DNA from 2 places in the Arsenophonus nasoniae genome. Region 2 is predicted to be linked to the other one. Evidence: predicted binding sites of a transcription regulator. Region 2 holds the regulator's gene; the other holds the start of a gene.

Region 1 (16,089 bases), 970 kb from region 2:
AAAAACCTCATCAAATGATGAGGTAATATAACACAACAAAAAATACCCAGCGGAGAAGGGTTTATCAGACGCTGTAGTACATTTCGAACTCTAATGGATGAGGTGCCATCTGAATACGTTGAACATCATTTTTTAATAAGTTGATATAGGCGTCTATCGTTTCATCAGTAAATACTTCACCGCGTTTCAAAAATTCGCGATCTATATCCAACGCATGCAGGGCTTCTTCCAGTGAACTGGCAACAGTTGGGATCTCTTGTGCTTCTTCCGCAGGTAAGTCATATAAATTTTTATCCATCGCTTCTCCGGGATGAATTTTATTCATAATTCCATCGAGACCTGCCATTAATTGTGCAGCAAAGGCTAAGTAAGGATTAGCCGCCGGATCAGGAAAACGAACTTCAATCCGTGATGCTCTCGGATTGGCAACCATTGGAATGCGAATAGAAGCTGACCGGTTACGCGCTGAATAAGCCAACATTACCGGTGCTTCGAAACCAGGTACTAGACGCTTATAGGAGTTGGTGGTTGGATTCGTAAAGGCATTTAAAGCACGCGCATGTTTAATAATACCATCAATGTAATAAAGGGCTGTTTCAGATAGCCCACCATATTTATTACCGGCAAACAAGTTGGTGCCATTTTTTTCCAGCGACATATGACAATGCATGCCAGAGCCGTTATCACCCACGAGTGGCTTTGGCATAAATGTCGCTGTTTTGCCAAAAGCATGAGCAATATTATGCACGACGTATTTGTATATTTGTGTTTCATCGGCTTTTTTGGTCATTGTATTAAAACGGGTAGCGACCTCATTTTGGCCTGCGGTGGCAACCTCATGGTGGTGTGCTTCGACAATTAAACCCATTTTCTCCATGGTGGAACACATGGCGGAGCGCATATTTTGAGAGGAATCAACGGGTGGGACAGGAAAATAACCCCCTTTAACGCTTGGTCGATGACCTTTATTGCCATCTTCATAGTGTGCGCCAGAATTCCAGGCTGCTTCGATATCGTCGATATGATAATAAGCACCAGAAATATTGTTGCCAAAGCGAATATCATCAAACACAAAGAATTCAGGTTCAGGTCCAAATAATACCGTATCGGCGATACCGCTACTGCGTAAGAAATTTTCGGCGCGTTTAGAAATTGAACGTGGATCGCGTTGGTAGCCCTGATGGGTATGGGGCTCTAGGATATCACAGCGAATAATTAGGGTTGAATCACTAAAAAAAGGATCTAGCACTGCCGTCTCGGGATCAGGCATAAGCATCATATCTGATTCATTAATTCCTTTCCAACCGGCAATAGAGGAGCCGTCAAACATTTTTCCCTCTTCAAAGAAATCTTCGTTGATTTGGTGAGCAGGAATAGTGATATGTTGCTCTTTACCTCTGGTATCGGTAAAGCGTAGATCAATATATTTAACATGGTGCTCTTTGATCATGGATAAAACATGCTCAACAGACATAAAGCTTCTCCTGATTGGATCCTACTTTTGAACGATAGTGCCAAAAAGTTTCATTAAAGTTGTTAATTAATCATTAAGCGAAAATCATGCCAAATTATTTATAACCTAGAATAAATGCTTTTTGAATGATTTATGAGTAAATAATAATAAATTGAATAGTAAATTGCACTATTTGTGTGCGTTTTAGACGCCTAAAATGCACACAAATAGTGCAATAAACGAAAGGAATACGAACTTGCCTTATTTGATTTCCTATGTAGTGGTTTATTTTTTCAAACAAAAATGGGTTATCATTTGTGAAAGTAATGCAATTGTTGGTTTTATATATTTAATTTCAATAAATTCATCAGGTTGATGCGCTTGCTCTATCGAGCCTGGACCTAATATTAATGTTGGACAGCGAGTTTGAATAAAAGGTGCTTCGGTGCAGTAATTAACGGTTTGTGCTTTCTTGTTTAATAAATTTTCAATTATTTTCAACATCTTATGATTTATTGGGCATTCAAAACCAGGAATAGCAGGATGTAGTTCCTCGATAGTAATGCGATTAGGCCAACGATGTTTAATCGGTTCAAGTGCGGCATGCAATAATTCATCCAAATTTTGTAGTGATAGACCAGGTAGTGGGCGAATATCGATATGTAGTTCACAGCATCCACAAATTCGATTTACTGCATCCCCGCCATGAATATGTCCAAAATTCATTGTTGGGTAGGGAATAGCAAATGCCTTGTGATGGTAATCAGTTTTTAGTCTATTTCTAAGCATAATTAACTGACTAATGGTTTCATGCATTAATTCAATCGCATTGATACCCTTTGCTGGATCACTTGAATGGCCTGATTGACCGGTAATGCGGATGGCATTGGCGATATGCCCCTTATGAGCGCGAATGGGTCGTAGTGAAGTTGGCTCGCCAATAATCGCCAATTCAGGCTGAATTTCAGCCGTTGTGGCAAAATAACGTGCCCCTGCCATGGTGGTTTCTTCATCAGCAGTTGCCAAAATATAGATGGGATGCTGTAACTGATAAATATCGATATTGCGTAAGGCATCAATAATAAAAGCGAAAAATCCTTTCATATCTGCGCTGCCTAAACCATATAATTTGTTGCTATATTCCGTTAATTGGAAAGGATCTTTTGTCCAGCGCCCTTCATCAAAAGGAACCGTATCAGTATGCCCACAGAGTAGTAATCCCTCCTCTCCTTGACCAAAAGTAGCCAGTAAATTGAATTTATGGCGAGTTTCTGGCACCGGTTGAATGGTTATTTTTCCACCTAGCGTCTTTAGCCATTCTGCCAGTAGATTAATTAATGCTTCATTACTTTGATCGCGTCTTGCATCGACAGAACTAATTGATGGTATGGCAATTAATTGACGATATAACTCAATAAATGTCGGGAGTTTCGCTTTCACTGCTACCAGCCTTAATGACTAAAATTTCAATACTCATGCATTTCTTTGAATAAAAATACAGTAATTAATATTAGTTCAGTGTACAAGATTTATTAATGAGAATGTTAATGATACTAATTTTTCCTTGAATCCATAACCCCAATATACACAGGAAAAAAGGAAAATTAATGGTGTATAGGTTCGTCATTATAATATATATTTCGATATAAAGATTTTATTTAAGAATTAAAAAATATTTGCCATAACATAATAATACTATTAATAAAATAATTATCGCAATGGGTCGATTTAAATTAAACAATGGCAATTAATTTGACCATAAGAGTTCAGTCAAGCCTTTATTGGTGATGTATACAATCGATGCTTAGTGAATCTGAATATTCTGTAAATATAGCGTTGAGGCTGTGTTTTATGGCCGCAAGTTAGTTGTGCAATTTTAGCAACTCAGCAGAATCAGTCACTGGCGATAAACAACTCACCGTGCAAACGTTTAATTTCATTGTTTTTATCTATGAATTACAAAAATAAATTTTATTGCTGAATTTTTTCGTTGATAGGAAAACTGGATCCATTATGATGAATAGATAGGTTGATTCTATCAAATTTATATTTAGGGAAGGAATAGGCATGAATATTCGTGATTTGGAGTACCTTGTTGCATTAGCTGAGCATAAACATTTTCGGCGTGCTGCAGATGCCTGCCATGTTAGTCAACCGACCCTAAGCGGTCAAATTCGTAAATTGGAAGACGATTTAGGGGTTATGTTGTTAGAACGAACAAGCCGAAAGGTTTTGTTTACTCAGCAGGGATTATTATTAGTTGAACAAGCTAGAACAGTACTGCGAGAAGTTAAAATATTGCAGGAAATGGCTTCCTTACAAGGTGAAAGCATGTCAGGCCCGTTACACATAGGATTAATTCCTACCATTGGTCCTTATCTTTTGCCTCACATCATTCCAGAATTACACCGTTTATTTCCTAAACTGGAGATGTATTTACATGAAGCACAGACACACCATCTGTTAGCACAATTAAATAATGGTAAACTGGATTGTGCAATATTAGCGCAAGTGAAAGAGACTGAAGCTTTTATTGAAATTCCTCTTTATGAGGAACCTATGCGATTAGCCATTTATGAAGAGCATCCGTGGTTCAATCGTAAGGAAATTGAGATGCAAGAGCTTGTTGGGCAGAAATTACTCATGTTGGAGGATGGTCACTGTTTACGTGATCAAGCGATGGGATATTGTTTTCAGGTCGGGGCCAAAGATGATACCCACTTTCGTGCCACCAGTTTGGAAACATTACGTAACATGGTGGCAGCTGGCAGTGGTATAACACTTTTGCCAGATTTATCGGTGCCGAAAGAGATAAAACGTGATGGCGTCTATTATCTTGATTGTATTAACCCTGTTCCTTCACGTTCGATTGTTTTAGTTTATCGACCTGGTTCACCGCTTAGAAGTTGTCATGAACAATTTGCTGAGGCAATACGTAAACAAATGCAGCGATACTATAGTAAAAATTAATTGTTAACTTACTTCTAACATTGGGTTCTATTTGGTTAAAACAGACGGTTTAATCCATTTAGCGCAGCAACCCGAAATGCTTCTGCCATAGTTGGATAATTGAAGGTGGTATTAACGAAATATTCAATAGTATTACCTTCACCTTTTTGCTCCATAATTGCCTGTCCAATATGAATAATTTCTGCTGCACGCTCCCCGAAGCAGTGAATACCTAAAATTTTTAATGTTTCGCGATGAAATAGAATTTTTAAACTGCCTACATTCATCCCTGCTATCTGCGCTCTGGCTAAGTGTTTAAATTGGGCGCGCACGACTTCATACGGAATTTTCATGGCAGTCAATTGTTGTTCGGTTTTACCGACAGAACTGATTTCAGGAATGGTGTAGATCCCGGTTGGAATATCCTCAATTAAATGAGTATCACCGTGACCTGTTGTTATTGCACGGGCTGCGAGACGACCTTGATCATAAGCCGCTGAAGCTAAACTGGGATAACCAATAACATCGCCGACAGCATAGATATTTTCATTATGAGTACGATAGGTAGCGTCAACTTTAATCAGACCTCGATTATCAATAGGAATAGCGATATTTTCTAAATTTAGATTATCAGTATTTCCGGTACGGCCATTAGCATATAATAGACAATCGGCTTTGACCTTTTTACCAGATTTCAGATGAATAATTACGCCATCATCTGTTCCTTCAACTTTTTCATATTCTTCATTATGGCGAATAACAACACCATTATTCCAAAAATGGTATGATAAAGCATCTGACATTTCTTGGTCTAGAAACGAGAGAAGGTGATCACGGGTATTAATAAGATCAACTTTTACCCCTAACCCTCTAAAAATTGAAGCATATTCACAGCCAATTACTCCTGCACCATAAATAATAACATGTCGGGGTTCATGATTGAGTGTTAAAATCGAATCGCTATTGTAAATGCGTGAATGCTGAAAATCGACATCAGGTGGACAATAAGGACGAGAGCCGGTTGCGATAATAATTTTTTCAGCATATAGCGTATCGTCAGTACCATCATTATAAAGAACTTTTACGGTATGTTCGTCAATGAAAGAGGCTTCACCAGCAAACATATTACAGCCATTCCGTTCGTAAAATCCTTGTCGCATATGTGTTTGTTGATTGATTACGGTTTCGGCTTGTTTAAGAATGTCGGAGAAAGAAGAGCGCAGAAGACGAGACTTATCGCTGTATAATGGGTTTTGATTAAATTCGATAATTCGGCTGACCGCGTGCCGAAGCGCTTTAGAGGGAATTGTTCCCCAGTGGGTACAACCACCGCCAATTTTATTATAACGTTCAATAACGGCAACTTTTTTCCCTTGTTTTACCAACCCCATTGCTGCGCCTTCTCCCCCGGGGCCGGAACCAATAACGATAGTATCAAATTGAATCTGTGGCATTCGGTATAACCTATTATTATGTAAATACGAGTAGACAAATCACATTAACATTATCTTCTTTAATCATGCTTAAATATAAGATTCAGGCTTTACATTTTAATAAATAAACAGAAATTCCTTATATACTAGTTAAACTTAAGAACACTGCAAATCTGTTAAAATTTGGTATAGTGGTCTAGTTGCATTATTATCGAAGAGGTATATTAATTACTGTGAGTAATATTACAGGCATTAGAGCAAAGCAGAAAGAAAAAACGCGTCGTTCTCTGATAGAAGCGGCTTTTAGTCAATTGAGTGCTGAGCGTAGCTTTACTAGTCTCAGCTTACGTGAAGTTGCGCGAGAAGCAGGTATTGCACCCACTTCTTTTTATCGACATTTTCGTGATGTTGATGAATTAGGATTGACCATGGTTGATGAAAGCGGGCTTATGCTCCGTCAATTAATGCGTCAAGCTCGACAGCGTATTGCAAAAGGTGGTAGCGTCATTCGAACATCTGTTGCTACTTTTATGGAATTTATTGGTAATAATCCGAATGCCTTTCGGTTATTGCTGCGTGAACGTTCAGGCACATCTGCTGAGTTTCGTGCTGCAGTTGCCAGAGAAATTCAGCATTTTATTGCTGAATTGGCCGATTACTTGCAACAAGAAAGTAACATGCCTCGGTATTTTACTGAAATACAAGCAGAAGCCATGGTTACTATTGTATTTAGTGCGGGGGCTGAAGCATTAGATATTGATCAGGAAAAAAGACAACTTTTGGAAGAGCGGTTAGTTTTACAACTTAGAATGATCGCTAGAGGCGCCTATTATTGGTATCGTCGCGAACAGGAAAAACATAATATCAAATTATAAATAATTTTTTGCAGTAAATCCCAAATTGCAACTATTTATTATTATTTTCTATATTAGCTTTTTAAATGGCTTTTAATATTATAAGTATTAGAAAAATATTATTTATATCAATATTATTTAATATTTATTCTAACAGTAAAATAATATTAGCCATCGCTAGATAGATTCTTTGCTGTTATGACTTATAAAACGCCATATTTTTAATGGCGTTTTTCTCTCATTTAAATATCTTTATTCTCAAGTAAAACTCCACATTCAATATGGTGGGTATAAGGAAATTGATCAAATAATGCTAATCGATGAATTTTATGGGTTTTATTAAGTATATTTAGATTGTGACAAAGTGTATTGGGATTACAGGATATATAAAGAATACGTGGATATTTTTGTACTAATGCAACTGTTTTTTCATCTAAACCACAACGAGGTGGATCAATCAAAATTGTGTTACATTTATAACTCATTAAATCAACACCTTCCAGGCGTCTAAACTGACGTTCACCTTGTATTGCTTGGGTGAAATCTTCTGCTGACATTCGAATAATTTTTACATTATTAATTTTATTAGCTTCAATATTATATTGAGCAGCAGCTACTGATGGTTTGGCAATCTCGGTTGCCAGTATACGATTAAAATTTTGCGCTAGTGCGATAGAAAAATTACCGTTTCCACAATAAAGCTCAAGTAAATCTCCTTTTGCGTTTTTAGTGCAATCAATTGCCCATTCTAACATTTTGATATTTATTCCGGCATTGGGTTGGGTAAAACTATTTTCAATTTGGCGATAAATAATTGACTTACCAGCAATAGGTAATACCTCATCAATATGATCCTGTTCTAATATAATTTTTGTTTTTGCTGCGCGTCCAATTAGCTGTATATCAAAACCTTGATTAATTAAAGCGATACGTAATTGTTTAGCTTGCTCAATCCATTCCTCATTCAATTTTTTGTGGTAAATTAACGAAACAATAATCTTATTACTTAATGTTGATAAATAATCTACTTGGAAGAGTTTATAACGTAAAACAGATTTACTTTTAATTAGGGGAATTAAGGCAACCATCATTTGATTAATTAATTTACAAGCGATAGGTAATTGATCAATTCTTATACGTTGTTTAGTCGTTTGATCAAACATTATATGAAATAAATCTTGCCCTTCATGCCAGAGGCGAAATTCAGCACGCATTCTATAGTAGGAAAAATCAGAACGAAAAATTTCTGGCTTAGGTGCATTATAAGGCAGCATAATACTGTTTAAATATTTGATTTTTTCAGTTAACTGCGAGTTGTATTGGGTAATTGATAGATTATTTAGCATGTATTCAGATTCATATTATAAAAAATTTTCTATCGTGTGATTGTAGGGAAAGAGAAAGAGATGTCTAGCTTTGATGCACGATTTATGAATCGTAGTTAAAATAGTTTTTCTAAGCTTATTTTTCCAACATTGATAGTAAGAGTCGTAAAATTTTAGGCCATCGATATTGGACGATAATGCAAAAATAAAAATAAGTTATAATATTGTCTTAAAACAAGCGGGCAGTTATTACAACTGCACATGGATTTATTCAATCTAATATTACTGTATAATTACTCATGACTATTTTTACTAACAATTCTCTTATCAGCATATTGTTCATTATTGTGACGAAATGAATGAAAAATAAAATAAAAAAAGTAACCTCTGCTCAGTTGAAAACGGCTCGGCCAACTATTCTAATTTTTGATTCTGGTGTTGGTGGCTTATCTGTTTACCGTGAAGTCAGACAATTATTGCCAGATCTACACTATATTTATGCTTTTGATAATGATGCTTTTCCTTATGGAGAGAAGAGTGCCGAATTTATTATTGAACGTATTATTCGCTTCATCGATCAAATTCAACAAAAACACGCATTGGCAATAGCAATTATTGCTTGTAATACTGCCAGTACGGTCAGTCTACCTATTTTAAGAGCACATTTTCAATTTCCAATTATAGGCGTTGTTCCCGCGATAAAACCAGCAACTAAATTAACACGTAATGGTATTATTGGACTATTAGCAACCAAGGCCACTGTTAGTGGAAACTATACTAGAGAGCTTATCGACCGATTTGCTGTTGATTGTAAAGTTGAGATGATTGCTTCGTCAGAATTAGTCGAATTAGCAGAAAAAAAACTTCATGGCCAAATAATCTCAACAGAAACATTAGTGCGCATTGTAAAACCGTGGTTAAAAATGAAAGAACCCCCTGACACCATTGTGCTCGGTTGTACACATTTCCCATTATTATCGGCAGAACTAAAAGAAGTGTTGTTTGACGGAACCAGACTCATTGATTCTGGCGCAGCAATTGCTAGACGAGCGGTTTGGTTAATCAATAATCATCCAGATCTGATTTTAACAAAAAATAAAAATATCGCCTATTGCACTAGAATGGATGTTGAAGCTGAAAAGCTTATCCCTGTATTGATGAATGAAGGTTTCAATCAGTTAGAAAAAATTTCTATTTAAGCCTATTTGTCGAAATATAAACCAATTAGACAATTTTTTTTAAATAACGGTTGCCAGCGGCGTAAAACCGCCTATAATGCGCTCCCACTGGTCGAGAATAAACAATTATATTTTTAATCAGTAATAAAAAAGAAAAGTAGAAATAACTACTTGACTTTACAGGTGAAAAGCGTAGTATACGCCACCTCGCGACTCCAGTCGCACGCTCTTTAACAATTAATCAGACAATCTGTGTGGGCACTCGCAAGACATCATCAAAAACTATTTGAAGATTAAGTCTTAAAGAGTGACAAACAGTTAATTCATATATGAACTAATAAGCAGTAACGTTATTTTAGCCAACGGCGAAGGCAATAAAAGGCCAACAAAGTGGCAAAAAAGCGTTACGGCCAGTAAAACATTCTTTGAGCATCAAACTTTTAATTGAAGAGTTTGATCATGGCTCAGATTGAACGCTGGCGGCAGGCCTAACACATGCAAGTCGAGCGGCAGCGGGAGAAAGCTTGCTTTCTTGCCGGCGAGCGGCGGACGGGTGAGTAAGGTATGGGGATCTGGCCGAAGGCGGGGGATAACCACTGGAAACGGTGGCTAATACCGCATAATCTCTAAGGAGCAAAGTGGGGGACCTTCTGGCCTCACACCTTCGGATGAACCCATATGAGATTAGCTAGTAGGTGGGGTAAAGGCTCACCTAGGCGACGATCTCTAGCTGGTCTGAGAGGATGATCAGCCACACTGGGACTGAGACACGGCCCAGACTCCTACGGGAGGCAGCAGTGGGGAATATTGCACAATGGGCGCAAGCCTGATGCAGCCATGCCGCGTGTATGAAGAAGGCCTTCGGGTTGTAAAGTACTTTCAGTCGTGAGGAAGGTGTTAAGGTTAATAAGCTTAGCAATTGACGTTAGCGACAGAAGAAGCACCGGCTAACTCCGTGCCAGCAGCCGCGGTAATACGGAGGGTGCGAGCGTTAATCGGAATTACTGGGCGTAAAGGGCACGCAGGCGGTTAATTAAGTTGGATGTGAAATCCCCGGGCTTAACCTGGGAATGGCATTCAAGACTGGTTAGCTAGAGTCTTGTAGAGGGGGGTAGAATTCCATGTGTAGCGGTGAAATGCGTAGAGATGTGGAGGAATACCGGTGGCGAAGGCGGCCCCCTGGACAAAGACTGACGCTCATGTGCGAAAGCGTGGGGAGCAAACAGGATTAGATACCCTGGTAGTCCACGCTGTAAACGATGTCGATTTGGAGGTTGTGGTCAAGAACTGTGGCCTCCGGAGCTAACGCGTTAAATCGACCGCCTGGGGAGTACGGCCGCAAGGTTAAAACTCAAATGAATTGACGGGGGCCCGCACAAGCGGTGGAGCATGTGGTTTAATTCGATGCAACGCGAAGAACCTTACCTACTCTTGACATCCAGAGAAGCTTTTAGAGATAGAGGCGTGCCTTCGGGAACTTTGAGACAGGTGCTGCATGGCTGTCGTCAGCTCGTGTTGTGAAATGTTGGGTTAAGTCCCGCAACGAGCGCAACCCTTATCCTTTGTTGCCAGCGATACGGTCGGGAACTCAAAGGAGACTGCCGGTGATAAACCGGAGGAAGGTGGGGATGACGTCAAGTCATCATGGCCCTTACGAGTAGGGCTACACACGTGCTACAATGGCGTATACAGAGAGAGGCGAGCCTGCGAGGGGAAGCGGAACTCAGAAAGTACGTCGAAGTCCGGATTGGAGTCTGCAACTCGACTCCATGAAGTCGGAATCGCTAGTAATCGCGGATCAGCATGTCGCGGTGAATACGTTCCCGGGCCTTGTACACACCGCCCGTCACACCATGGGAGTGGGTTGCAAAAGAAGTAGGTAGCTTAACCTTCGGGATGGCGCTTACCACTTTGTGATTCATGACTGGGGTGAAGTCGTAACAAGGTAACCGTAGGGGAACCTGCGGTTGGATCACCTCCTTACCGAGATAGATGGAATGTGAGTGTTCACACAGATTGTCTGATGAAGATTGAGCTGAAGGTATCATTAGGCTTGTAGCTCAGGTGGTTAGAGCGCACCCCTGATAAGGGTGAGGTCGGTGGTTCAAGTCCACTCAGGCCTACCAACATTGCTTGCTGACAGGCGAAGTTAGCGGGAAGGAGTAATGATACGATATCTTAATGGGGCTATAGCTCAGCTGGGAGAGCGCCTGCTTTGCACGCAGGAGGTCAGCGGTTCGATCCCGCTTAGCTCCACCATATTGCAAGATAAAAAATAGATAAAAGGTTATTCAGAGCAGGCTGGCAACAGTATGCTGCGAATAATAATGCTCTTTAACAATCTGGAACAAGCTAAAAATTGAAACACACATTATTGAGAAAAATAATGTGGAGAACTCTCAAAACTCCAACGCGAAGTGTATTCGCTGTCAGGAAGGCAGGCGTTATGAGCGAGCAGTCAGGAATTCGAGGCGGCCAGCGCGCAGTCAGCGCAGCGTACAAAAAGTACGTGAGCATGGTGAGCACTGCCCAACAAAGAATTGCTGCACGCGCAGCCATAACCTATCAGAACGACAGTGAAATAAAGACACCTTCGGGTTGTGAGGTTAAGCGAATGAAGCGTACACGGTGGATGCCTAGGCAGTCAGAGGCGATGAAGGACGTGCTAATCTGCGAAAAGCGTCGGTAAGCTGATATGAAGCGTTATAGCCGGCGATGTCCGAATGGGAAAACCCAGTGCATTAATGCACTATCGTTTGATGAATTCATAGTCAAACGAGGCGAACCGGGGGAACTGAAACATCTCAGTACCCCGAGGAAAAGAAATCAACCGAGATTCCCCTAGTAGCGGCGAGCGAACGGGGAGTAGCCCAGAGTCAGCATCGATATTAGCATCAGGAGAAGGGTCTGGAAAGGCCAGCCATAAAGGGTGATAGCCCCGTATCCGAAGGTGTTAGTATCGTGAGCTCGAAGAGTAGGGCGGGACACGTGTTATCCTGTCTGAATAAGGGGGGACCATCCTCCAAGGCTAAATACTCCTGACTGACCGATAGTGAACCAGTACCGTGAGGGAAAGGCGAAAAGAACCCCGGCGAGGGGAGTGAAAGAGAACCTGAAACCGTGTACGTACAAGCAGTGGGAGCCCCATCACTCAAGTGCCTCGGCAGTTGGGTGATGGTATACCATCACAATAACAGCGCAGGCTTTGCCAACAAGGTTGTTCGGTTTTTTCAAGCCGCAGCGCAGTGTAGCTAGAAGTACACGAGCAGCGGAAGTTAAAAAAGCGGGCAAGATTGGCCGCAAAGACAAGCGGGACATTTGAGGATGGGGTGACTGCGTACCTTTTGTATAATGGGTCAGCGACTTATATTCTGTAGCAAGGTTAACCGTATAGGGGAGCCGTAGGGAAACCGAGTCTTAACTGGGCGTCAAGTTGCAGGGTATAGACCCGAAACCCGGTGATCTAGCCATGGGCAGGTTGAAGGTTGGGTAACACTAACTGGAGGACCGAACCGACTAATGTTGAAAAATTAGCGGATGACTTGTGGCTGGGGGTGAAAGGCCAATCAAACCGGGAGATAGCTGGTTCTCCCCGAAAGCTATTTAGGTAGCGCCTCGTGAATTCATCTTCGGGGGTAGAGCACTGTTTCGGCTAGGGGGTCATCCCGACTTACCAACCCGATGCAAACTCCGAATACCGAAGAATGTCATCACGGGAGACACACGGCGGGTGCTAACGTCCGTCGTGAAGAGGGAAACAACCCAGACCGCCAGCTAAGGTCCCCAAGTCATGGTTAAGTGGGAAACGAAGTGGGAAGGCTTAGACAGCCAGGATGTTGGCTTAGAAGCAGCCATCATTTAAAGAAAGCGTAATAGCTCACTGGTCGAGTCGGCCTGCGCGGAAGATGTAACGGGGCTAAACCATGCACCGAAGCTGCGGCAGCAACAGCAATGTTGTTGGGTAGGGGAGCGTTCTGTAAGCCGTTGAAGGTGGACTGAGAGGTCTGCTGGAGGTATCAGAAGTGCGAATGCTGACATAAGTAACGATAAAGCGGGTGAAAAACCCGCTCGCCGAAAGACCAAGGGTTCCTGTCCAACGTTAATCGGGGCAGGGTAAGTCGACCCCTAAGGCGAGGCTGAAAAGCGTAGTCGATGGGAAACGGGTTAATATTCCCGTACTAAGGGTTACTGCGAAGTGGGGACGGAGAAGGCTAGGCTATCCGGGCGACGGTTGTCCCGGTTTAAGCGTGTAGGTGGGTCGTGCAGGCAAATCCGTACGACTATAACACTGAGGCGTGATGACGAGCCACCAAGGTGGTGAAGTAGTTGATGCCCAGCTTCCAGGAAAAGCCGCTAAGCGATAGGTAATCCTTAATCGTACCCCAAACCGACACAGGTGGTTAGGTAGAGAATACTCAGGCGCTTGAGAGAACTCGGGTGAAGGAACTAGGCAAAATGGTGCCGTAACTTCGGGAGAAGGCACGCTGGCGTTAGGTGAAATGGTTAACCCATGGAGCTGAAGCCAGTCGCAGATACCAGCTGGCTGCAACTGTTTATTAAAAACACAGCACTGTGCAAACACGAAAGTGGACGTATACGGTGTGACGCCTGCCCGGTGCTGGAAGGTTAATTGATGGGGTAAGCCGTAAGGCGAAGCTCTTGATCGAAGCCCCAGTAAACGGCGGCCGTAACTATAACGGTCCTAAGGTAGCGAAATTCCTTGTCGGGTAAGTTCCGACCTGCACGAATGGCGTAATGATGGCTAGGCTGTCTCCACCCGAGACTCAGTGAAATTGAACTCGCTGTGAAGATGCAGTGTACCCGCGGCAAGACGGAAAGACCCCGTGAACCTTTACTATAGCTTGACACTGAACATTGAGCCTTGATGTGTAGGATAGGTGGGAGGCTAAGAAGTGTGGACGCCAGTTCGCATGGAGCCAACGTTGAAATACCACCCTTTAATGTTTGATGTTCTAACTTAGGTCCGTTATCCGGGCTGAGGACAGTGTCTGGTGGGTAGTTTGACTGGGGCGGTCTCCTCCCAAAGTGTAACGGAGGAGCACGAAGGTTGGCTAATCACGGTCGGACATCGTGAGGTTAGTGCAAAGGCATAAGCCAGCTTGACTGCGAGCGTGACGGCGCGAGCAGGTACGAAAGTAGGTCTTAGTGATCCGGTGGTTCTGAATGGAAGGGCCATCGCTCAACGGATAAAAGGTACTCCGGGGATAACAGGCTGATACCGCCCAAGAGTTCATATCGACGGCGGTGTTTGGCACCTCGATGTCGGCTCATCACATCCTGGGGCTGAAGTAGGTCCCAAGGGTATGGCTGTTCGCCATTTAAAGTGGTACGCGAGCTGGGTTTAGAACGTCGTGAGACAGTTCGGTCCCTATCTGTCGTGGGCGAAGGAAGATTGAGGGGGGCTGCTCCTAGTACGAGAGGACCGGAGTGGACGCACCACTGGTGTACAGGTTGTCATGCCAATGGCATCGCCTGGTAGCTAAGTGCGGAAGAGATAACCGCTGAAAGCATCTAAGCGGGAAACTTGCCTCAAGATGAGTCTTCCCTGACAGTAATGTCCTATAAGGGGTGTTCGAGACGAGGACGTAGATAGGCTGGGTGTGTAAGCGTAGCGATACGTTGAGCTAACCAGTACTAATGACCCGAGAGGCTTAACCTGACAACACCGAAGGTGTTTTGAGAAGAGAGAAGAATTTTAGCTTGTTCAAGAGTCTATCCTGACGAGATATTACGCGAAGGAGCGTGAACTGGCGCTGTTGATGGTGAGCACCTACTGAGGTAGGCGAGTGAGCCGAAAGGCTAGCCGAGATGGCAGCGTACTGAAACGGGATAGGTAAAAAAGAATTTGTCTGGCGGCAATAGCGCGGTGGTCCCACCTGACCCCATGCCGAACTCAGAAGTGAAATGCCGTAGCGCCGATGGTAGTGTGGGGTCTCCCCATGTGAGAGTAGGGAGCTGCCAGACTTTAATTATGTTAAGAAAGCCACCTAAGGGTGGCTTTTTGACGTTTTATTGTTTGATTTTATAACGCTTATCTATTCCCTGTATATCTACACTAATAGATTATATAATTAATATATATGAATTGAGTTTTGATATATATTCTGATAATCATAATTTATATTAACTTTAATATTTACATTAATAGATAATTAATTATTAAAATTATCTTATGGTATATTTATTTGATATTAGTAATATTATTATTCTATTTTTTTTACAAAATTGAGTGCCTAAACATTTATCTATTGAATATTTGATATAAAATTAAATAACCGTAATAAAAGGATAGTGATTAAGGTAAACATATGTTAGCTGAACCGATGCTAAGTATTGTTGTTGCTGTATTTAATGGCGAACCATTCTTACCAAAATTTTTTAATTGCCTTGAGCAACAAAAACTAGAAAATTGGGAGCTTATTTTAGTCAATGATGGTTCAACGGATAATAGCGCTTTATTATTAGAGGAATGTAGAGAGCGCTTCCCAAATACTAAAATTTTACATCAGCAAAATCTCGGGGTATCTGTCGCGCGAAATGTAGGAATGAATATGGCGACAGGTAAATATATAACTTTTCCTGATATTGACGATATCATTCATTTAGGGTGTCACCGATCATGCAAAACTGATCCACTAACGATCATCTAAAACTGATCCACTTGGTATTATTCGCACATTTTTGTACGGATAATTTATGTTAACCAAGGAGATATTTGTGGATATTCATGTTCGCTTTGCACAAGGACAAAGCCTTCGAAAAATTGCCAGTGAGTTGGGTATATCCCGTAACACCGTAAAACATCATTTACAACAACAGACAATGCCAACTTATGCTAAAAGAAGTCAACAACCGACTAAATTATCCCCCTTTAAA
Region 2 (16,089 bases):
AAGATCGAGATACCAAAAATTTGATAGCAAACGCTATTGTTAGAGAAACCGATGCTACCAATGTGCAAATTATTGGTAAAATCTTGATACTCTATCGTCCTTCTGATACACACAAGATCATTTTACCTAAATAAGTCTTTTACATTTATACAAAAATGCCATCTCATTTCAGGATAAAAAAGGCCATATTGGCCTCTTTTACTTTTATTTTAAAATTAACTCAAGAATATAACGCTTTAAGATAAAAGGAAAATCAAATATATTCCACTTTCAAAATTTCATATTCAACTTCACCGCCAGGGGTAGTGATGACTGCCACATCATCCATAGTCTTACCGATCAACCCTCGAGCTATTGGTGAATTAACAGAAATGAGATTTTCTTTGATATCAGCTTCATCATCACCCACAATACGATAAATCTGATCTTCATTTGTCGTTACATTGAATACCGTGACTGTCGCACCAAATATTACACGACCTTCATTTTTCATTTTTGTTACATCAATAACTTGCGCATGAGACAATTTAGCCTCAATTTCTTGGATACGCCCTTCGCAAAACCCTTGCTGCTCACGCGCTGCATGATATTCTGCATTTTCTTTCAAATCACCATGTTCACGAGCTTCTGCAATAGCAGCAATAATTTCAGGACGGCGGATATTCTTTAAAAATTCTAACTCTTTACGCAACTTTTCTGCGCCACGTACCGTCATTGGAATCTGTTTCATTAATAAATGCCTCTGATTCTTTCCTAAATAAAAAATTAAATATCTTCCTGATTTTTCTATCATTAAAGCAAATTAGCACTTCTGACAAAACAACATTCTAGGCAAACAAAAAAGGGTTAAACCTTGTTAACTATTAATTTGCAACTTTATTATTCTATCATTTAATTAACCATTCTAACTCACACTTAATGCTAGGTCACCGTTTACTTTTTTCTGCATTACACTTTAGTATGTGTATTATGTCTACTTTTATATACCGCACTTATGGCTTTTTTTAAAAAAATGGGAAGATCATATTGGTTATTTAACCTACTTTTCATATTCAATCAGGCGCTATCAGCACCAATTGAAACTTACATTAATTATCTGCCTGCAGGCACAAATCTCGCTTTTATCGCGCAAAAGGTGGGGAGTGATACTCCATTGATTGATTACCATAGCCAACAAATGGCTTTGCCTGCAAGTACTCAAAAAATTATTACCGCATTAGCCGCATTGCTTCAGTTAGGAAGCGATTATCAATTTGTCACCCATTTTGAAACTGAAGGAAAAATTATCGGTCATCGTTTAAAAGGTGATTTGGTTGTACGCTTCACGGGCGATCCAACCTTAACCCGCCAACAAATTCGCAGTATGGTAGCTGAATTAAAGCAGCTAGGCATTGAACAAGTTGATGGCGATTTAATTATTGATATATCAGTCTTCGCTGGCCAAGATAAGGCTCCTGGGTGGGTATGGAATGATATGACACAATGTTTTAGTGCGCCACCAAGCGCCGCTATTATCGATAAAAACTGTTTCTCAGTCACTTTACAAAGTGGCCAGAAACCTGGCGATATTGCTTATGTCCATACTGCCCCTTTTTATCCTATTAATATGTTCAGCCAAGTTATTACGCTCGCAAAAGGTTCTACTGATGCACGTTATTGTACATTAGATGTTATACCAGGAGAACTAAACCGTTATATACTAACTGGTTGCTTAATTCAACGCACTGAACCGTTACCATTAGCATTTGCCATTCAAAATGGCGCAAGCTATGCAGGAGCCATAATAAAAAATAGCCTGACAGATGCCAAGATAGCGATCACCGGGCATATTAAACGGCGCCACTTGCCTACCATGGCAGGAAATATTTTGGCCACAACAAAATCTAAGCCATTACATCATTTGCTAACAATAATGTTAAAAAAATCTGACAATATGATAGCTGATGCGATCTTTAGAACCATAGGCCGTGAATATTATGGTGTCCCGGGCACCTGGTCTTCTGGCTCCGATGCTATCCGCCAGATTTTAAAACAAAAAGCCAATATTAACTTAGCTAATACAATTATGGTAGATGGTTCAGGGCTATCTCGTCACAATTTAATTACACCAGCAGCTATGATGTCTATTTTGCAATATATTGCTAAACATGATGGTCAACTAAACTTTATTGCTATGTTACCCTTAGCTGGCCATGACGGCACGCTACGTTATCGTGGCGGCTTAGACAACGCCGGCGTTAATGGTAAGGTCTCAGCTAAAACCGGTGCTTTGCAAGGAGTATATAATCTCGTCGGCTTCATTACTACACAAAGTGGTCAACGTATCGCTTTCGTACAGTTTATTTCAGCTTATAGCTTACCACCTGCACAATATAATAGTCGCCGTATTCCACTTGTCCGTTTTGAGGGCCATCTCTACAAAGATCTTTATCGTAATAACTAAAAAAACAAAAGGGTATCTACTCGATACCCGCTAAAAATAATTCGTATTAATTAACGTTTATAAATGAAGTCGATTCCCTCTTCATCGTCTTCATCCCAATCGTCATCATCTATATCCGTTTTATTATCAAATAGTTGCTCTTTATGATAATCATCCCACATAAATTCAGCTTTATCTGCTCCGGTACTATTATCTTGCGATATATTTTGCGGATGGGCTTGCATAAATGTCATAATATCCCAACAAAGTGCTTTAACGCCTAGCTGATTTACCGCAGAAATCTGATAATACTTATCTTGCCATTTTAAAGTTTCAATAATAGCTTTTGCACGATCATTTGCCTCTTCAGTAGTCAAAAGATCAACTTTGTTAAACACTAACCACCGCGGTTTTTGAGATAACTTTTCACTATATTTTTCCAGTTCAGCATCAATTATTTTGACATTCTCAACCGGATCAGAACCATCAATAGGGCAAATATCAATAAGATGCAGAAGTATCGTGCAGCGTTCTAAATGCTTTAAGAAACGAATGCCAAGACCAGCACCTTCTGCTGCTCCCGCAATTAAACCGGGAATATCTGCAATAACAAAGCTTTGCTCACTATCCATACGTACTACACCCAAACTCGGTACCAAAGTAGTAAATGGATAATCAGCAACTTTAGGTTTTGCTGCAGAAACTGAGCGAATGAAAGTCGATTTACCTGCATTTGGCATACCTAGCATGCCTACATCAGCAAGTAACATCAATTCAAGTAGCAATTCTCTTGTTTCGCCTTTCGTTCCCATGGTTTTTTGACGGGGAGCACGGTTGACTGATGATTTAAATCGAGTATTCCCTAAACCATGAAATCCACCTTTCGCAACCATTAAACGCTGCCCGTGACGAGTCATATCACCCACGATTTCACTGGTTGAAAAATCACGTATCCGCGTGCCAATCGGGACTTTAATGGTGTTATCTTGACCACGTTTACCTGTACAATCACGACTTTGGCCATTCTGACCCCGTTCAGCTCGGAAGATGGTTTCAAACCGATAATCAATTAACGTATTAAGATTTTCATCAGCCAACAGATAAACATCTCCACCATCTCCTCCATCTCCACCATCAGGCCCGCCCTTAGGGATATATTTTTCACGGCGGAAGCTAACGCAGCCATTGCCACCATCGCCAGCTATAACTAATATTTTGGCTTCATCAACAAATTTCATTATCTTTTCTCCGCATACTAGACATTATACGCTAGATGGTAGTTTTACCCAGAGATGGTATCACATAAGGTAATATAAAAAGCCCTGCAAATTTGCAGGGCTTTTTTAAACTCTATTTAAAGATCAAAAAAACTTATTCAGCTTCGATACTGACATATTTACGATTTTTTGGTCCTTTAATTTCAAATTTAACTTTTCCGTCAGCCAATGCAAATAGGGTATGATCGCGACCACAACCAACATTACTACCAGCATGGAATTTAGTACCACGCTGACGAACAATAATGCTACCTGCTAACACAGACTCACCACCAAAACGTTTTACACCTAGGCGTTTTGCTTCGGAATCGCGACCATTACGCGTTGAGCCGCCAGCCTTTTTATGTGCCATTAATCTGCTCTCCTAATTCTTAAGCAATACCAGTGATCTTAACATCAGTAAACCACTGACGGTGGCCCTGTTGTTTACGGCTATGTTTACGGCGACGAAATTTAACAATTTTAATTTTCTCACCGCGACCATGCGCAATAACTTCAGCTTTAACTTTGATGCCTTCAACGACAGGAGCACCGATTTTAATATCATCACCGTCGGCGATCATCAATACTTGATCGAACTCAACAGTTTCACCTGTCGCAATGTCTAGCTTTTCCAGGCGAACTGTTTGGCCTTCGCTGACTCGGTGTTGTTTACCACCACTTTGGAAAACCGCGTACATATAAACTCCGCTTAACACACTCCCTTAGCATATTTGATTTCAGAGTGCATTTTATAAATATTCACAATAGGGCGCGAATTCTACGCAAAAAAGCATCAGAAGACAAGCCTAGAATTCAATCTAATAATAAAAAATCTACTTTATAAAGTGTATTTATTCCGTAGCCGTTCATTTGTAATTAATTTTACAGTACAATCTGTGACAGATTAACAGCACAAGACCACACGACTAAATATTATGTTTAGGTAAAATCAAATTGATAAAAGAATTTATAAAATGAATTTAGAATCAATTATCAATCTAACTGCAAAAGATATGGAAGCGGTTAATAAAGCAATCTTGAATCAATTGAATTCAGATGTCCACCTCATTAATCAACTAGGTCACTATATTATTAGTGGTGGCGGAAAAAAAATTCGGCCCATGATTGCTATTCTGGTTGGAAGAGCACTAGGTTATGAAGGAAAAAAGCATATTAATGTAGCAGCATTGATTGAATTTATTCATACCGCAACGTTACTACATGATGATGTTGTTGATGAGTCGACCCTGAGGCGCGGTAAAAAAACTGCAAATGCTGTTTTCGGTAATGCTGCCAGTGTATTAGTAGGAGACTTCATTTACACCCGCTCATTTCAAATGATGACAGAGCTTGATTCTATGCCTATTTTAAAACTGATGTCTGATGCAACAAATGTCATCGCAGAAGGTGAAGTTTCACAATTAATCAATTGTAATAATCCAGACATCACCGAAAGTACCTATATGCAAATAATATATAGTAAAACTGCACGCCTATTTGAAGCAGCGACACATGCATCAGCGATCGTATCAGGCGCTAATGAAACCCAGCAGCAAGCCTTGCGAGATTATGGTCGTTATCTTGGTACTGCCTTCCAACTGATTGATGATCTTTTGGATTATGACGCGGATAGTACTACTATTGGCAAAAATATCGGCGATGATTTAGATGAGGGAAAGTTAACACTACCTCTACTTCATGCAATGAAAAAAGGCACCGCAGAAGAATCCGCACTTATTCGTAACTCAATAGAAAAAGGTAATGGGCGCCATTTACTTAGTGCTATATTAATTACCATGAAACGCTGTGGCTCTCTTGAATATACCCGCGACCGAGCTAGAGAGGAAGCCGATAAAGCGATTAAAGCTCTCGATATCTTACCTGATACATCTTATAAAGATGCTCTGATCAGCTTGGCTTGCATTTCCGTTCAACGCCTCTCGTAATAAAACTTCTCTGGAACAGCTCATCCTGTTCCAGAGTGATCTTCTTCCACTAATATCACTTCACAACAATTGATATAACCAATTAACTTTTCCAATCCTTCCCGTAAAATAAATTTAATAATTTTTTCACGCTCTTTTTTTGTTAATTGTTTATAAGCTTCAACCCAAATTAAAAAAGCATCTTGTCGTTTCCCTTTGCCTCGATAATCAATAGAGTTATCATTTAGTGATAATACATTAAATACATCTTCAGGCAGACTACTAACATGATATTCAACAGCTTTGCCTTGGACTCCACGTTTTCGACGTTGCTCCCAACCTTCCCTGCGAGCCATTAGGTTGATACCTTGTGGTGATGAAGGCAAACCAACCAATCCAGCGAGTTCTTTCGCGGTATACCATTCTTTTTTCATAATTTTCTCGCATCACTTTTGGTATTAATACATAACCTAATTCTGCAAATCTAATCGTTAAAAATGGTGGCTTTCTTGATTATTTTTTTCTTTTTAAAACCCTCCAAATTTCTTAAACATAGAAAAATCATTGAATAAAATCGCAGGGGTATTTCTTTTTTTATGTTTTGCAAATATTGTTCTCCTTTTTACTATCATTATTAACTAATTTTTTTTCTATTAATATCGGACAAATTATTTTATAACTATTAATTCTAAGGAATTAATATGAATTAAAGATTTTTATTTTTGTCATTCTATTATACTGAATTAATATAACTAGAATTAATTATTTACACTCCTAATAAATTGAAGAAAACCTCACTATATTTCCTAAAATATCTGTAAAATTTCTCTATTTTTTGCAATCAAGTTCAAAAAAGAGATTTTTAAGAAAAAAATAAGAAACTATTAAAGAAAAAAAATGTTATTTTATTTCTAATAACAAGTTCTAGTTCGAAATACATGTGAGAACTATCTGTTATTTATACCACTAACACAGCAATATATTTAATAGAAAAAGGATTAAAAATGATTTCACAGAAATCTGATTGGCATCCTGCGGATATTATTGCAGCGCTAAGAAAACGCGGAACAACATTAGCAGCTATATCAAGACAGGCAGGTTTAAGCTCTTCTACCCTAGCCAATGCTTTATCTCGGCCCTGGCCAAAAGGAGAATGGATAATTGCAAACTTTTTAAACCTTCATCCCTCTGAAATATGGCCTAGCCGTTATTACGATTTCAATACAGGAGAATTATTAGAACGAAATATTCGTCAGCCTACTAATAAAAATAACGAATAAATTATAAAAAAACCGCAGACTCATATCTGCGGTTTATTATTTAATGAAGTTAATAATATTATTTATTAATAAAATCTTCGCCTAATTTAATATCTTTATTGAGTGTCTCTAACATATTTTCCAATTTATTTTTTTCATGTGTATTCATAATATTAATAGGTAATCTTTCTTCAATACCATTTTTACCTAAACGTATTGGCTGAGCAAAAAATCGCGCATATTCACCATCACTTTCTACATAAGCGCACTCAATTATATTTTCTTTACCATTTAATGCTTGAATTAATGATAAACCAAACCGTGCTGCTGCTTGTCCCATGGAAAGTGTCGCTGATCCGCCACCCGCTTTTGCTTCAACAACTTCAGTACCCGCATTTTGAATACGTTTAGTTAGCTCCTCGGCTTCCTGTTCAGTAAAGTTAACCGTTGGAATTTGAGAGAGTAACGGTAGAATCGTTACGCCTGAATGGCCTCCAATAACCGTCACTTCAATTTCTTGCGGTTTTTTACCTTTTAATTCAGCAACAAAAGTGTTAGAACGGATAATATCTAAGGTTGTTACCCCAAATAGTCGATTTCTATCATACACGCCAGCTTTTTTTAATACTTCTGCAGCTATCGGAACGGTGGTATTAACCGGATTAGTAATAATACCAATTAACGCCTTAGGACAGCTATGAGCCACTTTTTCTATCAGATTACGCACGATACCGGCATTGATATTAAACAAATCTGAGCGATCCATTCCCGGTTTCCTGGCAACACCTGCCGAAATTAATACTACATCGGCACCGTCAAGTGCAGGTGTCGGATCTTCACCAGCAAAGCCAATGACCTTTACATCTGTTGGAATATGGCTTAAGTCTTTAGCAACACCAGGAGTCACAGGAGCAATATCATAAAGTGAAAGCTCTGAGCCTGATGGAAGCTGGTTTTTAAGAAGAAGTGCAAGTGCTTGACCGATACCACCTGCTGCCCCAAGAATAGCTAATTTCATGCTGATACTCCTTTATATGATGACACTTCGAAATGGCTTAAAACTTTCAATCTATTACATACGTTATTCATATGGCAGTCTATTAATTACGACTAATTGTTGTTAATAGATGAGTCTTGTAAATTTTTTCTTTTATTTTAAATAAAATCTTTATCAACTAATGCGATAAGGAACACTTTTTTAATATTGCTTAGGTAGCAGCATAAGGTATAGACACAAGGTTTTTTTACAATTAACATTATTTTTTAAACAAAGATTTATCGTCAATTTCCACAAAGTAGACAAATAACTAACAAATAATTTTTATTATTGCTATTTTTATTATTTTCATAGCACTATAACTAGACTGCTTGTTGCATAAAAATTCACCTTTATACATAATATCGCTCTACTTAACGTCTTGAAAAAGGTGATTTATGTATGCTTCTTCTAAACAAGAAGATCTCGTGAAAGCTTTTAAAGCTCTGCTCAAAGAAGAAAAATTTAGTTCACAAAGTGAGATTGTTATAGCACTTCAAGAGCAAGGCTTTGAAAATATAAACCAATCAAAAATTTCTAGAATGCTGACTAAGTTTGGCGCGGTGCGTAACCGTAATGCTAAAATGGAAATGGTTTATTGCCTACCCGCTGAACTGGTAGTTCCTACAACAACTAGCCCGCTAAAAAATTTGGTATTAGATGTTAATTACAATGAATCAATTGTGGTTATTCGTACTAGTCCTGGCGCTGCGCAACTCATTGCTCGTTTATTGGATTCTTTAGGAACTTCAGAAGGAATTTTAGGTAGCATCGCTGGCGATGATACTATTTTTTCTACCCCAACTCTGGGATTTACCACCAAACGACTTTATGAAGCCATCTTAAATTTATTTGAACAAGAGTTATAAACGTCAAAGTTATCGCGCTGATTAGCGCGATAATATGAAATGAATTGCTATCTTAATTAACAAAAATAATCCAACTATTAATCTTGGCCTAATTTGGCTAAACTGCACGCACACAAGGAACACAATTCCTTAAAAAACTTCTATAAAATTTGACTCAGGACCTTGGTCATGAAAACATTAGACGAATTTATCGTTGAAAAACAACATGATTTTCCTCATGCTACTGGTGAACTTACTGCATTATTGTCAGCAATTAAATTAGGTGCAAAAATCATTCACCGCGATATTAACAAAGCCGGTTTGGTGGATATTTTAGGCGCAAGTGGTGCCTCTAATGTTCAAGGCGAAGTTCAAATGAAACTTGACCTATACGCGAATGAAAAATTAAAAGCTGCTTTGAAAGCAAGAGGAGAGGTTGCTGGTATCGCCTCTGAAGAAGAAGAAGAAGACGAAATTGTTATTTTTGATGGTGATCGAGCAGAAAATGCCAAGTATGTTGTGTTAATGGATCCTTTAGACGGTTCATCAAATATCGATGTAAATGTTTCCGTTGGAACTATTTTCTCTATTTATCGCCGTATTACACCGATTGGGCAACCGGTTACTAAAGTAGATTTTTTACAACCAGGCCATCAACAAGTCGCTGCCGGCTACGTTGTGTATGGCTCTTCAACCATGCTGGTATATACAACCGGTTATGGCGTGCATGCCTTTACCTATGATCCTTCTCTGGGCGTCTTCTGTCTATCTCACGAAAAAGTAATGTTTCCGACCCAAGGTAATATGTATTCAATCAATGAAGGAAATTATAGTAAATTTCCATTAGGGGTAAAAAAATATATAAAATATTGCCAGGAACAAGATCCCGCTACGTTTCGCCCTTATACCACCCGTTATATTGGCTCTCTGGTGGCAGATTTTCATCGAAATTTACTAAAAGGTGGTATTTATATTTATCCAAGTACCGCAAGCCATCCTAAAGGTAAATTACGTTTGCTATATGAATGTAATCCAATCGCTTTTTTAGCCGAACAGGCGGGAGGTAAAGCAAGCGATGGTACTAATCGGATTTTAGATATTGTTCCAGAACAACTGCATCAACGTGTACCTTTCTTCGTTGGAACAAAATCTATGGTAGAGAAAGCCGAAAGCTTTATGTTTGAGTTTTCAGTTAATGAATAACGCCCTATCAACCAATAAAGGCAATCGATCCGGCCTTTATTGTTAAGATTATTTTTATAATAAGATCCTATCTGATAGTGAGTTTTTCTTTCGTTTACGGCTATAATAGCCGCTACTCAATTTTAGTTTTAAATAAAGGACATTTTTTATGAGCCTAAATAACGTACCGGCGGGGAAAGAACTGCCTGAAGATATCTATGTCATTATAGAAATTCCAGCGAATGCTGATCCGATAAAATATGAAGTAGATAAAAATTCTGGCACCATCTTTGTCGATCGTTTTATGTCGACTGCTATGTTTTATCCCTGTAATTATGGTTATATCAATCATACTCTCTCACTAGATGGCGATCCGGTTGATGTTTTAGTTCCGACACCATATCCGCTACAACCAGGAGCAGTAATCCGTTGTCGCCCAATCGGTGTATTAAAAATGACCGATGAATCCGGTGAAGATGCAAAATTAGTTGCTGTGCCTCATTCTAAATTAACTAAAGAATATGATCATATTAAAGATATTAACGATTTACCTGAATTATTACGCGCGCAAATTAAACATTTCTTTGAACACTATAAAGATTTAGAACAAGGCAAATGGGTAAAAGTGGAAGGGTGGGAAAATGTTGATGCGGCAAAAGCCGAAATTCTTTCTTCTTTTGAACGCGCAGCTAAAAAATAACCATCATAGCGATTTAACCAGATCCCCTTTATTATCAATAAATGGGGATTTGGTTAGAAAAATTTATTTGCTTTTTCCATCACGTTTTAGCCAATCACCACTTTCAATTCGCCGTAAACCATCTACCGGAAGTTTATAAAGATAAATCCATGCATTACCATAAGGTGTAGATATCAACTCTCTTTCATAATCTTGGGAATTCCTTTTTAATTCATCAAGCTCAGTCAAAATCGATGGTGTAATACGATAAACTTCACATTCTATCGTCCCTTCACCACGTATTACTGCAGGGTAATAACCTAAGTCATAAATCTCATAACCTTCCAACCTATACTCTCCTAATAGCTGAGCATAGGTCATCCAATGATGATTTCCCTGTTTACGTCTTAAACTACCATAAACAATTATACGCATAATTAAAACTCAAACTGATAAAGCAAATCTAGTGCCTGATCAACACCAGACACAGCTTCTAGATACAATTTTGGCATCAAACGATAGCGTAGCGTTAATGTAGCAAGAGAATTAAATATTCCTACACCATATTTAACTTGCAAATCATTAGTTATCTTACCGCTCACTACAACTTGAGATTTGTCACCAACTCCCTGAGTATCTAATGCTAAGTCGGAAACACCAAATGTTTCACCAATACTTCCCAATAATTTTCCACTTTTGGAAACTCCCATACTAATCAGCAAAGCAGCCATATGGGTACTATCTGCACCACTACTATCTAACCCTTCACCTCTAAGCAAATAAGACAGCGCTTCTTCCTGCGATTTAACTGGCTCAGAGAAAATTGTTGCTTTTGGCTTATCAGCCAAGCCTGTAACTCTTACACCCGCAATCACATTATCATGGGTACTCTCTGGATTGCGGATCGCTTCTACATTTAAGAATGGCTGATCAACGGGGCCAGAAAATAAAATTTGTCCTTTACGTACAATAAGATCTTGCCCATATGCATGAAATCGCCCTTCAGGAATATTAATCTGGCCATTTAAACCCAATCCTTGTTTATCTTGGATAACTTTTAATATTCCTGTTAATCGAGCTTTTAAACCAAATGCATCCAAACGAACATCATTGCCAATTTTAATCTGTAGATTGGTTAAGATTGGTATTGATATACCTTTTTTCTCTATTGGCTGTAAATTTGCGTCTAACATCACTTCATCTGATGAAACGCCAACTGCTGATTCCGGCAATTCTTGTACCGTAATACGTGCCCAGGGAATATTTACATTACCATTGAGACTTAATAAATTAGGTGTAGCTTCAAAAACAATATCCGGCTCCACATCAATACGAACCATTGGCGGTAAGGTTATTCGCAGTTTGTTACCGGTGGCAGAAACTCTCGCTTGCCAAGCTTTAATATTAGGCCAATCCGCCTCTCCGGTTAACTTTAAATAACCTTCTGGTGTATTAATACGTCCTGTTAATTGAGAATGAGTTCCCATAAAATTCAGTTTGAGGAAAGCCTGATTGATATCAAATGGAAACCAGTGTCCTTTTGCTGCCACATTAGAAAGTGCCAAATCACCATTTAATAGTGGCTGCTTCATATTGCCAGCTAAACTTAAATTGGCATTCAAATTGCCATCTAAACTTTCACCTTTACTTAGCACTGGACGAATTAATGCTAATGTAATATTTTCAATATTAACCCTACCTGATAATTTACGACTTTGTTCCGGATCGTCAATCCGTATATTGCCTGAAAATTTACCATTATTGTTAATTTGTATTAACCACTGTAATGCCGCCTTACCATTACTGATGTCTGCATTTAATGTTAGCGTTTGAAATTCAACTGGTAACAATGATCCTTCAATTAATTGCTTAATTTTCACACTATTACCAAGCAAATTTACTTTTGCCTGGGGCGAACGACCATCCGCATACCAACTCACTTTGGCATCCCCATCAAAACTGCCGGTGAGCTGAGTTTCAGTGGGCAAAAAGGGTTTAAGCAGCGCTAAATCAAACTGCTGTAGTAGAATATCTGCATTACCTGATTTACCAATTTTAGCCGTTTTAGACAGACACAAACGCCCTTTAGCATTTAACCAGCAATGCGGGGACAGCGTGACTTCCTGTTGTTGATTAGCATACTCAATCACTACTGGCCGACTTAATTGCCATTCACCGATCGGTGTGTTAAATAATGTATTATCTAACACGCCTTGCCATAATCCTTTCTGTCGATCAAAACGGCCTTTCAGTATTAAATGACCTGAAATCGGTTTTCCATCGATATTCATTTTAACGCTATGCTGTTGTTCATTACCTTTAGCATCTAGGTTGAAATTGTGCACAACTAAATCGGCCTGTTTCAACTGATGAATAGCAACGGTTAACTGACCATGGATCTGTTTATCAGAACGGATATCACCTTGAATAATTGCTTTATCGATAGCTAAATCATTTTGCCATTTAACCTTGCGGGCTGCGAGATCAACCATTAATTGTGGTGACATTAAATCACCTCGTAATTTTAATTGTCCCTTTATGACACCCGCTAAACCAGGTAATACACCATCGAGACCAGGTGCATCAACTATTCCATCCAGTTGCCATTTGTCATTAACATGTCCATTAATAGCGAATTTATTGCGGCCGAGTAAAACATTGAACACCGGAATGTTCCATTGACCTGCGGCATTGCCGCTTATCTGTCCGCGGGTGCGTAATAAATTACCTTTTACATTACCATCCAAGCTAATTTCAGGGACTGTTAATTGCCAGCTACCCCCATGAACACTACCTGTCGTGACGATTTTACCCTGTAATTTAGCTGGCCATTGTGGCCACTGTTTTGCGGTATTAATATCAGATATAGTTAATAATCCATTCCAACTTATTGCTTTACGCCAATCAATAATACCGATTAATTCTGTTTTTCCCTGCAATGCATTCAATCGCAAACTCGTTAACCGAAACTGTTCTTCATTCCCTTTAGCATCAAGCGTTAATAAGGTCGGAGGCACATTCCGTCCATCAATATTGGTGCGCAATGACAGATCATAACCCATCACCTTACCATTCATACGTAAACGCAGATCTTTTAAACGATATTCTGGCGCGCCTTGCAGTGGCCAATTAAGTTGCTGACTTTCTAAGGTTAATTGAATTGGCAATCCTGCCTGTGATAAGGCTACTTCTGCGATCAAATTAGCCTTGATGGGGCCCGTTAAACTTAACATTAATTTAAGCTGTTGTAATAAAGCCCCTTTTAGTTTCAAATCAACTTGTTGGCCTTTAAGATCATCCAGATAAGATACAGCTTGAGCGGTTATATTGACCGGCCACTGCTGAGCCAAATTAGCATCACCGGTGAGAGTAATCTTGCCTTCAGGCGCCACAACAGCAAATTGCTTAATAGCTATCTGCTGATTTTGTACGTTAGCCATTAATGTTAAATTATCAATCACTACTTTAGTATCACCAGTTAAATGCCAGTTTATTCCTTGAATCTGCTCAATATTAATATCAATAGGCAACACGACTTCAGGTAATTTAGCCAATAAGGGCTTAGCAAACAGGGCTTTTAATGTTTCAGCCGGTGTTTTATCTGCTACCTCATTAGGGGTTTTTGTCACTATTTTTTCTGTCGCTTTATTTTCTGCCGCTGAGGTTTTTGGCAAATTAATTACTAATCCATTAATTGTCGTTGGTTTAATTGTCAATAGATTAGCTTGCCAATCCGCTGCCATGGTTAATTCAGCCAGTGAAACCTGGGTGTTATCAAGCTGGATGCTGATATTTTTTAGGATTAACTGATTTAAAAAAATAGGATAAGGCGTCGACAATTTAGTTAAAGGTTTTGAGCTGGCTTGCTCTTTGGCAGATGGAAAGGCTTTGCTATCAATCTTAACATTGACGCCTTCAGTTGAAATATTATTAACGCACAATTGAAAGCGTTTTAAACAGTTAACTTGGAGTGAAAGATTAAATTTATCAACATCAACATTAATACCCTTGGTTTGATAACGAACTCCTTGCAAATTCAAATCATTCCAGCCACCAGAAATGGTCGCAATTTCTAATCCTGGCAACCAACGTACCGCGGTGTTAAGGACAAAATGTAAGCCTGATTGCGTGGTAACTATCCAACCAATCATCGTTAATAATATTAATAACAAAAACAATAGAGCTAGACTAATACGTTTTATCCATTTCATAGCTCAGCACCTAACCCAATATAAAATTGTACTTTGCTATGATCAGGATCACCGACCGGCGCGGCAATATCCAGTTTAATTGGCCCAACAGGTGAAACCCAGCGAATACCAACACCAGCACCGACTTTAAAATCATTCTTATTAAAATCATTGACCGCCTCACCACCATCAACAAATATGGCACCCCACCAGTTGCCCGTCACATTATATTGATATTCCAGTGAGCCGACGGCTAATTTGGCAGCACCGGTCAATTTTCCTTGGCTATTGGTGGGGGAAATTTTTTGATAGCCATAACCTCTAATACTGCGATCACCACCAGCAAAAAAACGCAGATCGGGAGGGACTTTGTCAAATCGATTAGCTTCTATCCACCCCAGATGGCCTCTTACAACGAAACGATGCCCTTTCCAGGGTGTTCTTATCCACACATTTTGCGCTTGTAATACAATAAAATCGATATCTGAACCCCAGATAGTATTAGAAATATCAATAGTATATCGCTGGCTATCCCCCCAATAGGGCATAGCGCCACCTCGTTGTCGCATGCGGCTGAGACTGACGCCAGGATACAACAGCATAGTCGTATTGGTTACATTTGCCTGAGTAAAATGGCTGAGACTCCAGCGCAAATTAACACCATATTGCCAACCTTGATAATAATCCCAATTCCTTAATAAATTTAGGGTTGTCGTATCAGACTGAGTATCATTTAGGTCAGTACGTTTGAAGCCGGCCTGAACGGCATAATATTGTTCTAAGGGACTCTTTTTGAGTGGAATTTTATAGCTTGCATCAATAATTTGTTCAGGTTGCGAAAGACTAAGGCTGGAAGTAAAGCTCTGTCCTCTGGAATTAATCCAAGGTTTATTCCAAGTCGCTTTGACTCGAGGACCTACATCGGTGGAATAACCCCCACCTAATTCAACATGATTACGCGCACGGGGCGTTAATACTGCATCCATTGGCAGAATATGCGTGCCTTTCTCTCGTGCTTTATTAATATCAGGTGTAACAATGGCGGAATTGAACCAACCCGTATTGACTAACCGTTGATTGAATTCAGCTAATTGCTCAGAAGCGTAATAGTCTCCTTGTTTAAAAGGAACAATATTATTTAAATAATCTTCGCGAATTTGTGCGCCTTCATATTTGATAGCGCCGAAACGATAACGCTCACCACTATTGAAATCAAATATCCAGTAAGAAGCTCGATGAGCTAATGAGACACCTAACTGACTTTTTTCCATTTCTGCATCAAAATAACC

Evidence for each region. Region 2 encodes ArgR, which controls arginine synthesis, uptake and breakdown. Its sites were predicted from a motif close to ANTGAATAAAAATACANT; they were not measured.
Region 1: the regulator ArgR is predicted to act here: its motif matches at 2,938-2,955, upstream of argE (acetylornithine deacetylase).

Annotation. Positions count from the first base shown of each region.
Region 1 covers NZ_CP038613.1:3,286,456-3,302,544, reverse strand. Annotated here, with positions in the region: gene glnA (glutamate--ammonia ligase) at 65-1,474, opposite strand; gene argE (acetylornithine deacetylase) at 1,739-2,893, opposite strand; gene oxyR (DNA-binding transcriptional regulator OxyR) at 3,521-4,423, shown strand; gene sthA (Si-specific NAD(P)(+) transhydrogenase) at 4,459-5,856, opposite strand; gene fabR (HTH-type transcriptional repressor FabR) at 6,069-6,710, shown strand; gene trmA (tRNA (uridine(54)-C5)-methyltransferase TrmA) at 6,932-8,035, opposite strand; gene murI (glutamate racemase) at 8,374-9,213, shown strand; rRNA gene ArsFIN_RS16680 (16S ribosomal RNA) at 9,634-11,175, shown strand; tRNA gene ArsFIN_RS16675 (tRNA-Ile) at 11,242-11,318, shown strand; tRNA gene ArsFIN_RS16670 (tRNA-Ala) at 11,376-11,451, shown strand; rRNA gene ArsFIN_RS16665 (23S ribosomal RNA) at 11,797-14,872, shown strand; rRNA gene rrf (5S ribosomal RNA) at 15,062-15,177, shown strand; gene ArsFIN_RS16655 (glycosyltransferase) at 15,522-15,863, shown strand; partial or broken gene istA (IS21 family transposase) at 15,910-16,089, shown strand, end outside.
Region 2 covers NZ_CP038613.1:387,786-403,874, forward strand. Annotated here, with positions in the region: gene yhbY (ribosome assembly RNA-binding protein YhbY) at 1-134, shown strand, start outside; gene greA (transcription elongation factor GreA) at 254-730, opposite strand; gene dacB (serine-type D-Ala-D-Ala carboxypeptidase) at 1,013-2,443, shown strand; gene cgtA (Obg family GTPase CgtA) at 2,494-3,660, opposite strand; gene rpmA (50S ribosomal protein L27) at 3,794-4,051, opposite strand; gene rplU (50S ribosomal protein L21) at 4,071-4,379, opposite strand; gene ispB (octaprenyl diphosphate synthase) at 4,656-5,627, shown strand; gene ArsFIN_RS01780 (DNA-binding protein) at 5,648-6,040, opposite strand; gene ArsFIN_RS01785 (helix-turn-helix domain-containing protein) at 6,611-6,886, shown strand; gene mdh (malate dehydrogenase) at 6,945-7,883, opposite strand; gene argR (transcriptional regulator ArgR) at 8,300-8,770, shown strand; gene fbp (class 1 fructose-bisphosphatase) at 8,939-9,952, shown strand; gene ppa (inorganic diphosphatase) at 10,101-10,631, shown strand; gene ArsFIN_RS01810 (gamma-glutamylcyclotransferase family protein) at 10,695-11,045, opposite strand; gene tamB (autotransporter assembly complex protein TamB) at 11,048-14,821, opposite strand; gene tamA (autotransporter assembly complex protein TamA) at 14,818-16,089, opposite strand, start outside.